2 linked regions of the Corallococcus sp. EGB genome follow. The protein of the gene in region 1 interacts with the protein of each later gene in a pairwise test. Links are inferred from orthologs where the notes say so. Each region holds a gene or a part of one and is shown on either strand. Other genes may lie near its edges.

Region 1 (6,301 bases):
ACGTTGACGAAGCTGATGCCCGCCTTGGAGTCGCGGCGCGTCCGCACCCAGCCGCGCACCTCCACCTTCGAGCCCGCTTCGACGGCCCCCGACAGGGCCTTCTTCACACTCACGACCTGCATGGTGCTCTCCCTCGTGCTCCAGACCGGGAAGGCGAGTTAGTCGCGCCCGGGCCCGAGGGCAAGCACCGAGCGAGTCCGCCTCCTGGCCTGGGGCCACGCCCGGGCCCCTGCCCACCCGGCTTACCCGGTCAGGGGCCCCGGGGCGCCAGCCGTCCAGGCCTTCGACGCGCCAAGACTTGTTGCCCGCGTGTCCTACCTCCCGCTAAGAGACCGAGAAGCCATGGCGATGAACGAGCGTTACGAGCCGCAGTCGATTGAAGGAAAGTGGCAGACCCGCTGGGAAGAGGAGGGCCTCTTCCGGGCAGGCAGGCGCCCGGGGGCTCCCAAGAAGTACGTCCTGGAGATGCTGCCGTACCCCAGCGGCCAGATGCACATGGGGCACGTGCGCAACTACCTCATCGGGGACGTCTACGCGCGCTACTTCCAGATGCGCGGCTTCGACGTGCTGCACCCCATGGGCTGGGACGCCTTCGGCCTGCCGGCGGAGAACGCGGCCATCAAGGACGGCGTCCACCCGGCCATCCGCACCCGCGAGAACATCGAGTCGTTCAAGGCGGAGATCAAGACGCTCGGCTACAGCTATGACTGGACGCGCGAGGTCAACACCAGCCAGCCCGAGTACTACCGCTGGAACCAGTGGTTCTTCCTCCAGATGCTCGAGCGCGGCCTCGTCTATCGCCGCTTCAGCAAGGTGAACTGGTGTACCGGCTGCCTCACCGTCATCGCCAACGAGCAGGTGAAGGAAGGCCACTGCGAGCGCTGCAACTCGCCGGTGCAGGACAAGGAGATGCCCGAGTGGGCGTTCCGCATCACGAAGTTCTCGCAGGACCTGCTCGACGCGCTCGACACGCTGAAAGAATGGCCGGACCGCATCACCACCCTCCAGCGCCACTGGATTGGCCGCTCGGACGGGGCGGAGGTGGACTTCCGCGTGCAGGGGCATGACGCCGCGCTGCGCGTCTTCACCACCCGCGTGGACACGCTCTTCGGCTGCACCTACGTGGTGCTCGCGCCGGACCACAAGCTCGTGGCCCAGGTGACCACGGCGGACCGCCGCGCGGACGTGGAGGCCTTCGCGAAGAAGATGGCCAGCCAGAGCAAGACGGAGCGCCTGGGCGAGGACGCGGAGAAGGAGGGCGTCTTCACCGGCGGCTACGCGCTCAACCCGGTGACGGGCCAGCCGGTGCCCATCTGGATCGCCAACTTCGTGGTGAGCGACTACGGCACCGGCGCGGTGATGAGCGTGCCGGCGCATGACGCGCGCGACTTCTCCTTCGCGCGCAAGTACGCGCTCCCCGTGCGTGTGGTCATCCAGCCGGCTTCCGGTGAGAAGCTGGGCGCGGGTGACACGCTCAAGGAGGCCTACACGGACGACGGCGTGCTCGTGGACTCCGGTGACTTCTCCGGGCTGTCCTCCGCCGAGGCGCGCACGAAGCTCACGGCGAAGCTGGAGGCGCAGGGGCAGGGCAAGGCGACGGTGACGTACCGCCAGAAGGACTGGGGCTTCAGCCGCCAGCGCTACTGGGGCACGCCCATCCCCATCGTCTACTGCGAGAAGTGCGACCCGGAGCGCAAGGGCATCCCCGTCCCGATGGAGCAGCTCCCGGTGCGGCTGCCGGACATCGACACGCAGGAGGTGCTCACCGGCAAGGGTGAGCCGCCGCTCGCGAAGGTGGCGTCCTTCGTCAACACCACGTGCCCGAAGTGCGGTGGCCCCGCGCGCCGGGAGACGGAGACGATGGACACGTTCGTCGACTCCACCTGGTACTTCGCGCGCTACCTGTCGCCGCACTACGACGCCGCGCCCTTCGATCCGAAGGAGGGCAAGCACTGGCTCCCGGTGGACATCTACGTGGGCGGCCCCGAGCACGCCGTGATGCACCTGCTCTACTTCCGGTTCTGGACCCGGGTGATGAAGCTGCTCGGGTTGTCGCCGGTGGATGAGCCCGTCACGCGGCTGATCACGCAGGGCATCGTCAACGGCGCGGACGGCCGGAAGATGGGCAAGCGCTACGGCAACGGCGTTGCGCCCAACACCATCGTGCAGAAGTACGGCGCGGACACCGCGCGCACCTACGTGCTCTTCGCGGGTCCGCCGGAGCGCGACTTCGACTGGTCCCACGAGCAGGTGGAGGGCGTGTTCCGCTTCCTCAAGCGCGTGTGGACGCTCGCCGCCACGCACCAGGCCGTGGCCGCGGACGCCACGCACTCGGGCCCGTACGAGGGCAAGGCTCTGGAGACGCGCCGCGCGGCGCACAAGTGCGTCAAGCGCGTGACCGAGGCGATTGAGCGCCTGTCCTTCAACACGGCGGTGGCCGGCATCATGGAGTGCGTGAACGCGCTCTACGCGGTGGGCACGCCGGAGACGCCCGCGGAGAAGGCGGCCATGGGCGAGGCGGTGCGCCTGCTCGCGCGCATCCTCACGCCCATCGCGCCCCACATCGCGGACGAGGTGGCGGAGGCCTACGGCGCGAAGGCGTCCACCGTGACGGATGCCTGGCCGGAGTTCGACCCGTCGCTCGTGGTGGATGACGTGATTCCGTACGCCGTGCAGGTGAACGGCAAGCTGCGCGCGGAGGTGCGCGTGGCGGCGGACGCGGACGAGGCGGCGGTGCGCTCGGCGGTGGAGGCGGACGACAAGGTGAAGGCCGCCCTCGAGGGCAAGACGCTGCGCAAGTTCGTCTTCGTGCCCAAGCGGCTGGTGAACTTCGTCGTCGGCTGACGGCGGGAGAGGGGAGGGGCGGTGCCCGCGGAAGTGCTCGTCATGTGCTCCGCCTGCGGGCGCCCCCAGTCGGCGGCCCGGCGCCGCTGTGCCTTCTGCAACGCGGAGCTGCCGGAGGCGCCCCTGCCGCTCCGGTCTCCCGAGGCGTCGGAGGCTCCCCCGCAGTCACCGGGCCTCCCCCCGCGGGTGCTGGACCTGGGCAACCGGCGCGCCCTGTCGGTGAACGACGCGCAGCTGTCGTTCCAGGGGCGCCCGGGCGGCGGTCCAGCGCTCGACGTGCCATGGACGAGGGTGCGGCGGCTGGAGTGGCGCACGCGCCCGTACCTCGAAGCGCTGGGGCTGCTCGCCTTCACCGCGCTGGGCCTCCTGTGGGCGCCGACGCAGGCGGTGCGGCTCATGGCCCTGGTGGCGGGCGTCATCGGCCTGGGGCTCGTGGCGCTCTACCGCCACCATGGCCTCTCCGTGGAGCTGGATGACGGCACGCGGATGGAGTGGCCGCTGGGCATGGCGCTGAGAGGCTCGGCCCGGGAGGCGCGACTCTCCGCGGCCCGCGCGGCGCTGGCGGAAACGGGGCGCGTGCGCGGCGTGCCGCTGACCGGCCCCGACGCCTGATCCCCGGTCCGGCCCCAACGCTTGACGGAGGATCGCGGCCGGGTAGGGTGCGCGCCCATGTGGCCCTCCGGGAACGTGGTGCGGACAGGTGCGGTGAAGGCGTTCCGCTGGGGCGTGTGGGCGGCGGCGATGCTGGGTGCCGGGTGCGGCTACCGCTTCACGCCGTGGGGCGCGGCGCTGCCGGAGGGGGCGGGGCAGGTGTGCGCGCCCATCTTCGCCAACGAGACGCCGGAGCCCGCGCTGGAGAACCTCTTCACCCGCTACCTGCGGCAGCAGCTCATCCAGGCGGGCCGGCTGGCCGACGCTCCGGGCTGCACGTCCACCATTGAAGGGGCGGTGCTCAACGTCTGGGCGTCCCCGACCATCATCGCCAACAACTACCGCGTCTCCACCACCGTGCGGCTGCGCCTCGTGAAGAACGGGCAGCTGCTCGGGGAGACGGTGATCTCGGGGACGGAGGACTACCTCCAGGGACGCGGCAACGTCCTGGAAGCCGAGGCCAACCGGCAGGCCGCGCTCTCGCGTCTGGCTGAGACGCTCATGCGCGACGGATACGATCGATTGGCCAGCACCTGGTGAGGACCGAAGCGTCCGGTCCTCGCTCACGGTGGTGCAACGGGACGACGACTAGGCCTTCGCCTTCGCGGCGGCCTTGGCCAGCCGGGAGATGCGGCGCGCGGCGGTGCGCTTGTGCAGGACGCCCTTGCTGGCCGCCTTGTTGAGGGTCTTGGAAGCCGCCTTCAGCGCGTCCGTCGTCTTCGCACCATCCTTGGAGGCAATGGCCTCGCGGGCGGACTTGACGGCGTCCTTCACGGTGGTCCGGACGTTCACGTTCCGGGCGCGGCGCTTCTGGGACTGACGGTAACGCTTCTCTGCGGACTTGGTGTTCGCCAAGGCAATGCTCCAGCGGAAGGCAAGGCAAGGAAAAAGAGGGGCCGTCCTTACTTCGGACCCCCGGTGGCGTCAAGGCACGCGTGCGATCGCGATCAGGATTTCCTGTTCCGGAACCCCTGGGAGGCCCCCGGAATGCCGCCCGGGGGCCGTCTGACGCTGCGTGCGGGAAGAATCAAGCCGGCGGGGCGGCGTATTCCCACCGCAGCCCGGCCGGATCCACGAACTGGAAGCCCGCGTCGGAGGTGACGGACGGCACCAGGCGCTCCGGATGGTGGGCCCGGAACAGCTCCAGGAGCCGGGTGACGGCCGCCGGGGAAGGGGCCTCCAGCGTGAGGGTCACCGGGGAGCCTGCCGGGGCCTGTGCGCCCGGCGTGAACACGAGCCCCAGGCCCGCGCCCGTGTAGGCCGCCGTGCCTTCCCGCGACCGGGTGGGGGCCCAGCCCAGCCAGGAGGCCACGCCGTCCCAGAAGGCCCGCTGGGCCGCCACGTCCGGCACGGCCAGGCGCAGGGTCGCCACGGACGCGCGCGGCGGGTGGCTGGGGGGCGGCAGCGCCTTCTCCACGGCCTTGGCGCCCTGCCAGTGGCGCTCCATGTGCTCCAGGGTGGCGCCGCCGAAGGGGACCTGCTCCTCGTTCAGCTTCGCCTCGATGTGCTGGAAGCGCGTGGTGAAGCGGCGCGTGGCCATGCGCAGCGCGTCCTCCGCGGGCGTCTTCACGAAGCGGGCGAGGTTCGCGAGCGAGAACAGGACGTCCCCCAACTCGTGCTCGATGGCGTCCCGGCCGCCGGACGCGATGGCCTCGTCCAACTCGCGCAGCTCCTCGTCCAGCTTGCCGCGCACGCCGGCCAGGTCCGGCCAGTCGAAGCCGATGCGGCTGGCCTTCTCCGTGAGGCGCTCGGCGCGCAGGAGGGACGGGGCCGCGGTGGGCACGCCGTCCAGCACGGAGCCCGCGCGGCCCGTCTTTTTCTTGCGCTCCTCCGCCTTCAGCTGCGCCCAGTTCGCCAGCACCTGCTCGGCGCCCTTCACCTGCTGATCTCCGAACACGTGCGGGTGCCGGCTGGTGATCTTGTCGCTGATCGCCGCGCACACGTCCGCCATCGTGAACTCGCCCAGCTCCGCGGCCAGCTGCGCGTGGAAGACAATCTGGAAGAGCAGATCCCCCAGCTCTTCACACAGCGGGCGCCAGGGGCCGCCGTCGGCCACGCGGTCCATCTCGTCCAGGACCTCGAACGCCTCCTCGGTCAGGTAGGGGCGCAGCGAGCGCAGGTCCTGCTCGCGGTCCCACGGGCAGCCGCCCTCGGCCCGCAGGCGCCGCATGATCTCCACCAGTCGTTCCAGCTCTGTTCCAGGCGCCGCCATTCATTCACTCCCGAGCAAATCCCCCCGCCGCGAGTCCCTGTAGCACGGGCGCCGGGCGCCACATGATTTCGGATCGTCCGGCCTGTCGCCTATCATCGGACGCCCGGATGCTCCGCTCGATCCTCGGCCTGTGTTGCAGCCTCGTGCTGCTTGTCCCCGCGCGCGCCCCTGCGTTGACGCAGGAGCCGCTCCTGCGCATCGAGGAGAAGGTCATCGAGCCGGAGCCGGACCCCAGCACCTTCCAGGCCACGGAGGAGGATCCGGAGACGGACACCGCCGAGGACGCCCACGAACCGGAGCCCGAGCCCCGCCCCGATACCCGGCGCCGCGTCATCGCCCCGCCGCCCGTCAAGCCCGCCGCCCCCGTCACCCCCGAAGCGCCGCCCGTCGTCGTCCCGCCCCGCCCCGCCGTCACGCCGGTGATGGCGCCGAAGGTGACGGACGCGGACCTGCTCGGCGTCTGGGAGCGGTGGAAGGCGGCCCGCTCGCGCAACGACCTCGCCGCGGCGGAGGCCGCCCAGAAGGAGCTGCTCACGCTGCGTCAGGAGGTGCTCGCCACCGACCTGGAGCCCCTGAGCATGGGCTTCGTGCGCG
Region 2 (4,104 bases), 3.9 Mb from region 1 along the record:
TGACCATCTCCGCCACCTGCACGTGGCGCGTGGCGGGCTCGTCGAAGGTGGAGGACACCACCTCGCCGCGCACGCTGCGCTCCATGTCCGTCACCTCCTCCGGGCGCTCGTCCACGAGCAGCACGATGAGGTAGACGTCCGGGTGGTTGCGGCTGATGGCGTGCGCGATGTTCTGCAGCAGCACCGTCTTGCCGGCCTTCGGCGGCGCCACGATGAGGCAGCGCTGGCCCAGGCCGATGGGGCAGAACATGTCGATGATGCGCGTGGTCATCTCCGACGACTCGTGCTCCAGCTTGAGCTTGCGCGTCGGATAGAGCGGCGTGAGGTTGTCGAACAGGATGCGCTCTCGCGCCGCGTCCGACATGGGGTCCGCGAAGTTGACCTTGTCCACCTTCTGCAGCGCGAAGAAGCGCTCGCCCTCGCGGGGCTGGCGGATGGGGCCCGTCACCGTATCGCCGGGCCGCAGGTTGAAGCGGCGCACCTGCGACGGCGACACGTAGATGTCGTCCGGGGACGGCTGGTAGTCGCTGTCCGCGCTGCGCAGGAAGCCGAAGCCGTCGCTGAGCAGCTCCAGCACGCCTTCCGCGTGGACCTCGAAGCGCTTGTCGGCGATGCCGCCCAGGAGCGCGAAGATGAGGTCCTGCTTCTTCAGGCCCTGGTAGCCCTCGATGCCCGTGTCGTGGGCCATCTTCGCCAGGTCCGTGATCTTCATCCGCTTCAGGTCATTGAGCTTGATGACCTGCATCGGGGTGCCGTCGCGCTGCACCTCCGTGATGGCGGGACCTTCCGCGGACTCCTGCGGGGCGGCCGGAGCGGCCTCCTCGGCGGGCGTCTCCTCCTCCGCGCGGCCCATCTCCTGGAGCTCGTCGTCGCGCACGGGACGGGAGATGGGCGTGAGCACCGGACGGGGCGCCTCCGCGGCGACCTCGGGGGCCTCGGCCTCCTCGGCGGGAGCCTCTTCCCGGCGGGCGGGAGCGCGGCGCGACCGGGGCGCGGGCTTCTCCGCCTCCTTCGCCGCCGCGCGCTTGCGCCGGGGCTTCTCCTCGGTGAACTCGGGCTCGACTACCTTCTCTCGGGGGGAACGGGCTTTGGCCATGACGGTCTGCGTACGGAATAGGGGGGAAGCGCCCGAAGGCTCGGGCAGGCTGTACGCGGGACGGCGGTCCGTCCGCGCGGCGCTCGGAAGCACCTTCCAGGAGGGCAGCACCACCCGGGTCCTGGGAACGGACCGGAGGGCGCTTGGGCCTGTGGTTGGGAAGAGATGGCGCCGGGGGAACCCCTGCGCCAGGAACCGCGCTGGAAACTATTGACCGCCTCCAGAGCTGTCAAGGCATCCGTGCCTGACTCCGTCCCGTTTTTCAGGGGGTTGCACTGGAGGGTGGGAGGACTACCAACCTGGAATCCGCTATGTAGCTGAAATTCGGGCCTAATGGGGCGACAGGCGCGCCCACCTGGGCTCAACACGCGTCCCCGGGTCCGCCTTCCCGGGTGCGTGAAGCAGTCCTGTCAGGTGGTACCGGTAGAGTGCCCTTCCTCCAACGCGGGGCGTGCGCGACTGGCCACGCCCCTGAATTGGGGTAAGGACACACCCCGTGGACACCTTCCCGAAAGCCGAAGCCCGCGCCCGAGCGCTCCGCCAGGAGCTGGCCCACCACAACCACCGCTACTACGTGCTGGACTCGCCGGAAATCAGCGACGCGCAATATGACGCGCTGATGCGGGAGCTCCAGGGGCTGGAGGAGCAGTACCCCCAGCTGGTGACGCCGGACTCGCCCACCCAGCGCGTGGGCGGCGCGGCGGTGGAGGATTTCGGGCAGGTGGTGCACACCACGCAGATGCTGTCGCTGGCGAACATCTTCGATGACGCCGGGCTGACGGAGTTCGACGAACGCATCCGCAAGCTGACGGGCCTGGCCAAGGTGGCCTACGTCTGCGAGCCCAAGCTGGACGGCCTGGCCATCTCCCTGAGGTTCGAGGACGGCCGCTTCGTGCAGGGCGCCACCCGGGGCGACGGCACCACCGGCGAGGACGTCACGGGCAACCTGCGCACCATCAAGAGCCTGCCCCTGGAGCTCTTCCCCCAGGACGGCGTGAAGGTGCCCCGGCGGCTGGAGGTGCGCGGCGAGGTCTTCATCCGCAAGGAGGACTTCCGCAAGCTCAATGAGAAGCGCGAGGAAGCCGGCGAGTCCCTCTTCGCCAACCCGCGCAACGCCGCCGCGGGGAGCCTGCGCCAGCTGGACCCCAAGGAGACCGCCGCCCGGCCCCTGTCCGTCTACCTCTATGAGTGCGTGCCCGGCGACGGCGTGCCCGCCTTCAAGACGCACACGGAGAAGCTGGAGTACCTGAAGACGCTGGGCCTGCCCATCAACCGCTACCAGCACGCGGACGGCGCGGACGGGGTGCGCCAGCGCTACGAGGAGTCCCTGGAGGGCCGCCACGCCCTGCCCTTCGAGGTCGACGGCATGGTGGTGAAGGTGGACGACGAGGACCTGCGCCGCCGCCTGGGCCAGGTGTCCAAGAGCCCGCGCTGGGCCGTGGCCTACAAGTTCCCGCCGGAAGAGGAGTCCACCACGGTGGAGGACATTGGCATCCAGGTGGGCCGCACGGGCGCGCTCACGCCGGTGGCGCACCTGAAGCCGGTGAAGGTGGGCGGCGTGACGGTGTCGCGCGCCACGCTGCACAACGAGGACGAGCTGCGCCGCAAGAACGTGCGCAAGGGCGACACCGTCTTCGTGCGCCGCGCGGGCGACGTGATTCCCGAAATCGTCTCCGTGGTCCTGTCCAAGCGCCCGGAGGACTCCCAGCCCTTCACCTTCCCCAGCCACTGCCCGGTGTGCGGCGCGGTGGCGGCCCGGGATGAGGACGGCGCCATCATCCGCTGCACGGGCGCGTCCTGCCCCGCGCAGCTGGTGGAGAAGGTGCGCCACTTCGCCAGCCGCATCGCCATGGACATCGAAGGCCTGGGGGACAAGCTGGCCACGCAGCTGGTGACGCACGGGCAGGTGAAGACTTTCGCGGACCTGTACGCGCTCACCCGGGACTCGCTGCTCAAGCTGGAGCGCATGGGGGAGAAGAGCGCGGACAACCTGCTGGCCTCCATCGAGGGCAGCAAGAACACCACCCAGCGCCGCTTCCTCTACGCGCTGGGCATCCGCCACGTGGGCGACTCCACGGCGCGCGCCCTGGCGGAGGCCTTCCCGGACGTGAAGATGCTCTTCACGGCCAGCCTGGAGGACATCAGCCGGGTGAAGGACGTGGGCCCGGTGATGGCGCAGGTCATCCACACCTTCTTCCAGGAGCCGCAGAACCAGGCCGCCATCCTGGCCCTCCTGGACGCGGGGGTGCGGCCAGCGCCCCCGGCGGTCGCCACGGGCGGCCCCTTCGTGGGCAAGACGGTGGTGCTCACCGGCACCATGGAGCGGCTGGCGCGCGAGCAGGCGAAGGAGGAAATCGAACGGCGCGGCGGTAAGGTCTCCGGAAGTGTCTCACGCAAGACCGATTTCGTCGTCGCCGGCGAGGACGCGGGTAGCAAGCTGAAGAAGGCCCAGGAATTGGGAGTAAGAATCCTGGATGAGCAGGCGTTCCTGAAGCTGCTAGAAGGGGACGCCAGAGCATGAGGCCAGAGGCATGAGCACGCAGCGCCGGGTGACCCTGCGCATCCAGGGCGCGGTCCAGGGCGTCTCCTACCGGGAGAGCGCCCGTCAGGAGGCGCTGCGCCTCAACCTGTCAGGCTGGGTGCGCAACCGGAGCGACGGCTCCGTGGAGGCCACGGTGGAAGGCGAACCGGGCGCGCTGGAAGACTTCATCCGCTGGTGTCACTCGGGTCCCCGCATGGCGCGCGTCACGGACGTGGCGCGCACCGACGGGCAGGCCACTGGCGAGTTCCGCACCTTCACCGTGGAGCGCACATCATGACGCCCTACGCGCTGGCATCCCTGCCGGCCATGCTGGGCATCCGGTCCGGCACCAAGGTCTCTGTCATCAACCCCCCGCGGGGCTTCGTGCAGAAGCTCAACCCGCTGCCGGACGGGGTGGAGTTCCTCGTCACGGCCCAGACGGGGCTGGACGTCATCCTCTTCTTCACCTCCGACGCCACGGAGCTGG

The links. Proteins that work in one complex are often made in the same cells at the same time.
Region 2: the proteins of leuS (region 1) and ligA interact in binary tests that used the Escherichia coli proteins (3 or more experiments, as listed by UniProt). The link is inferred for Corallococcus sp. EGB from one-to-one orthologs.

What each region holds. Positions count from the first base shown.
Region 1 is NZ_CP079946.1:3,381,936-3,388,236, forward strand. Bases 1-3,093 are described here. They hold leuS (leucine--tRNA ligase), read left to right. Parts: upstream 1-342; coding sequence 343-2,844; downstream 2,845-3,093. Other genes in these bases: asnS (asparagine--tRNA ligase), read right to left, coding at 1-122; KYK13_RS14205 (hypothetical protein), read left to right, coding at 2,866-3,093. Also shown: more of KYK13_RS14205, read left to right, coding at 3,094-3,456; LPS assembly lipoprotein LptE, read left to right, coding at 3,514-4,035; rpsT (30S ribosomal protein S20), read right to left, coding at 4,084-4,350; mazG (nucleoside triphosphate pyrophosphohydrolase), read right to left, coding at 4,523-5,707; KYK13_RS14225 (tetratricopeptide repeat protein), read left to right, coding at 5,815-6,301.
Region 2 is NZ_CP079946.1:7,314,353-7,318,456, forward strand. Bases 1,161-4,104 are described here. They hold ligA (NAD-dependent DNA ligase LigA), read left to right. Parts: upstream 1,161-1,592; coding sequence 1,593-3,617; downstream 3,618-4,104. Other genes in these bases: KYK13_RS29730 (acylphosphatase), read left to right, coding at 3,628-3,915; KYK13_RS29735 (DUF3052 family protein), read left to right, coding at 3,912-4,104. Outside these bases: transcription termination factor Rho, read right to left, coding at 1-1,096. UniProt on the Escherichia coli protein: DNA ligase that catalyzes the formation of phosphodiester linkages between 5'-phosphoryl and 3'-hydroxyl groups in double-stranded DNA using NAD as a coenzyme and as the energy source for the reaction.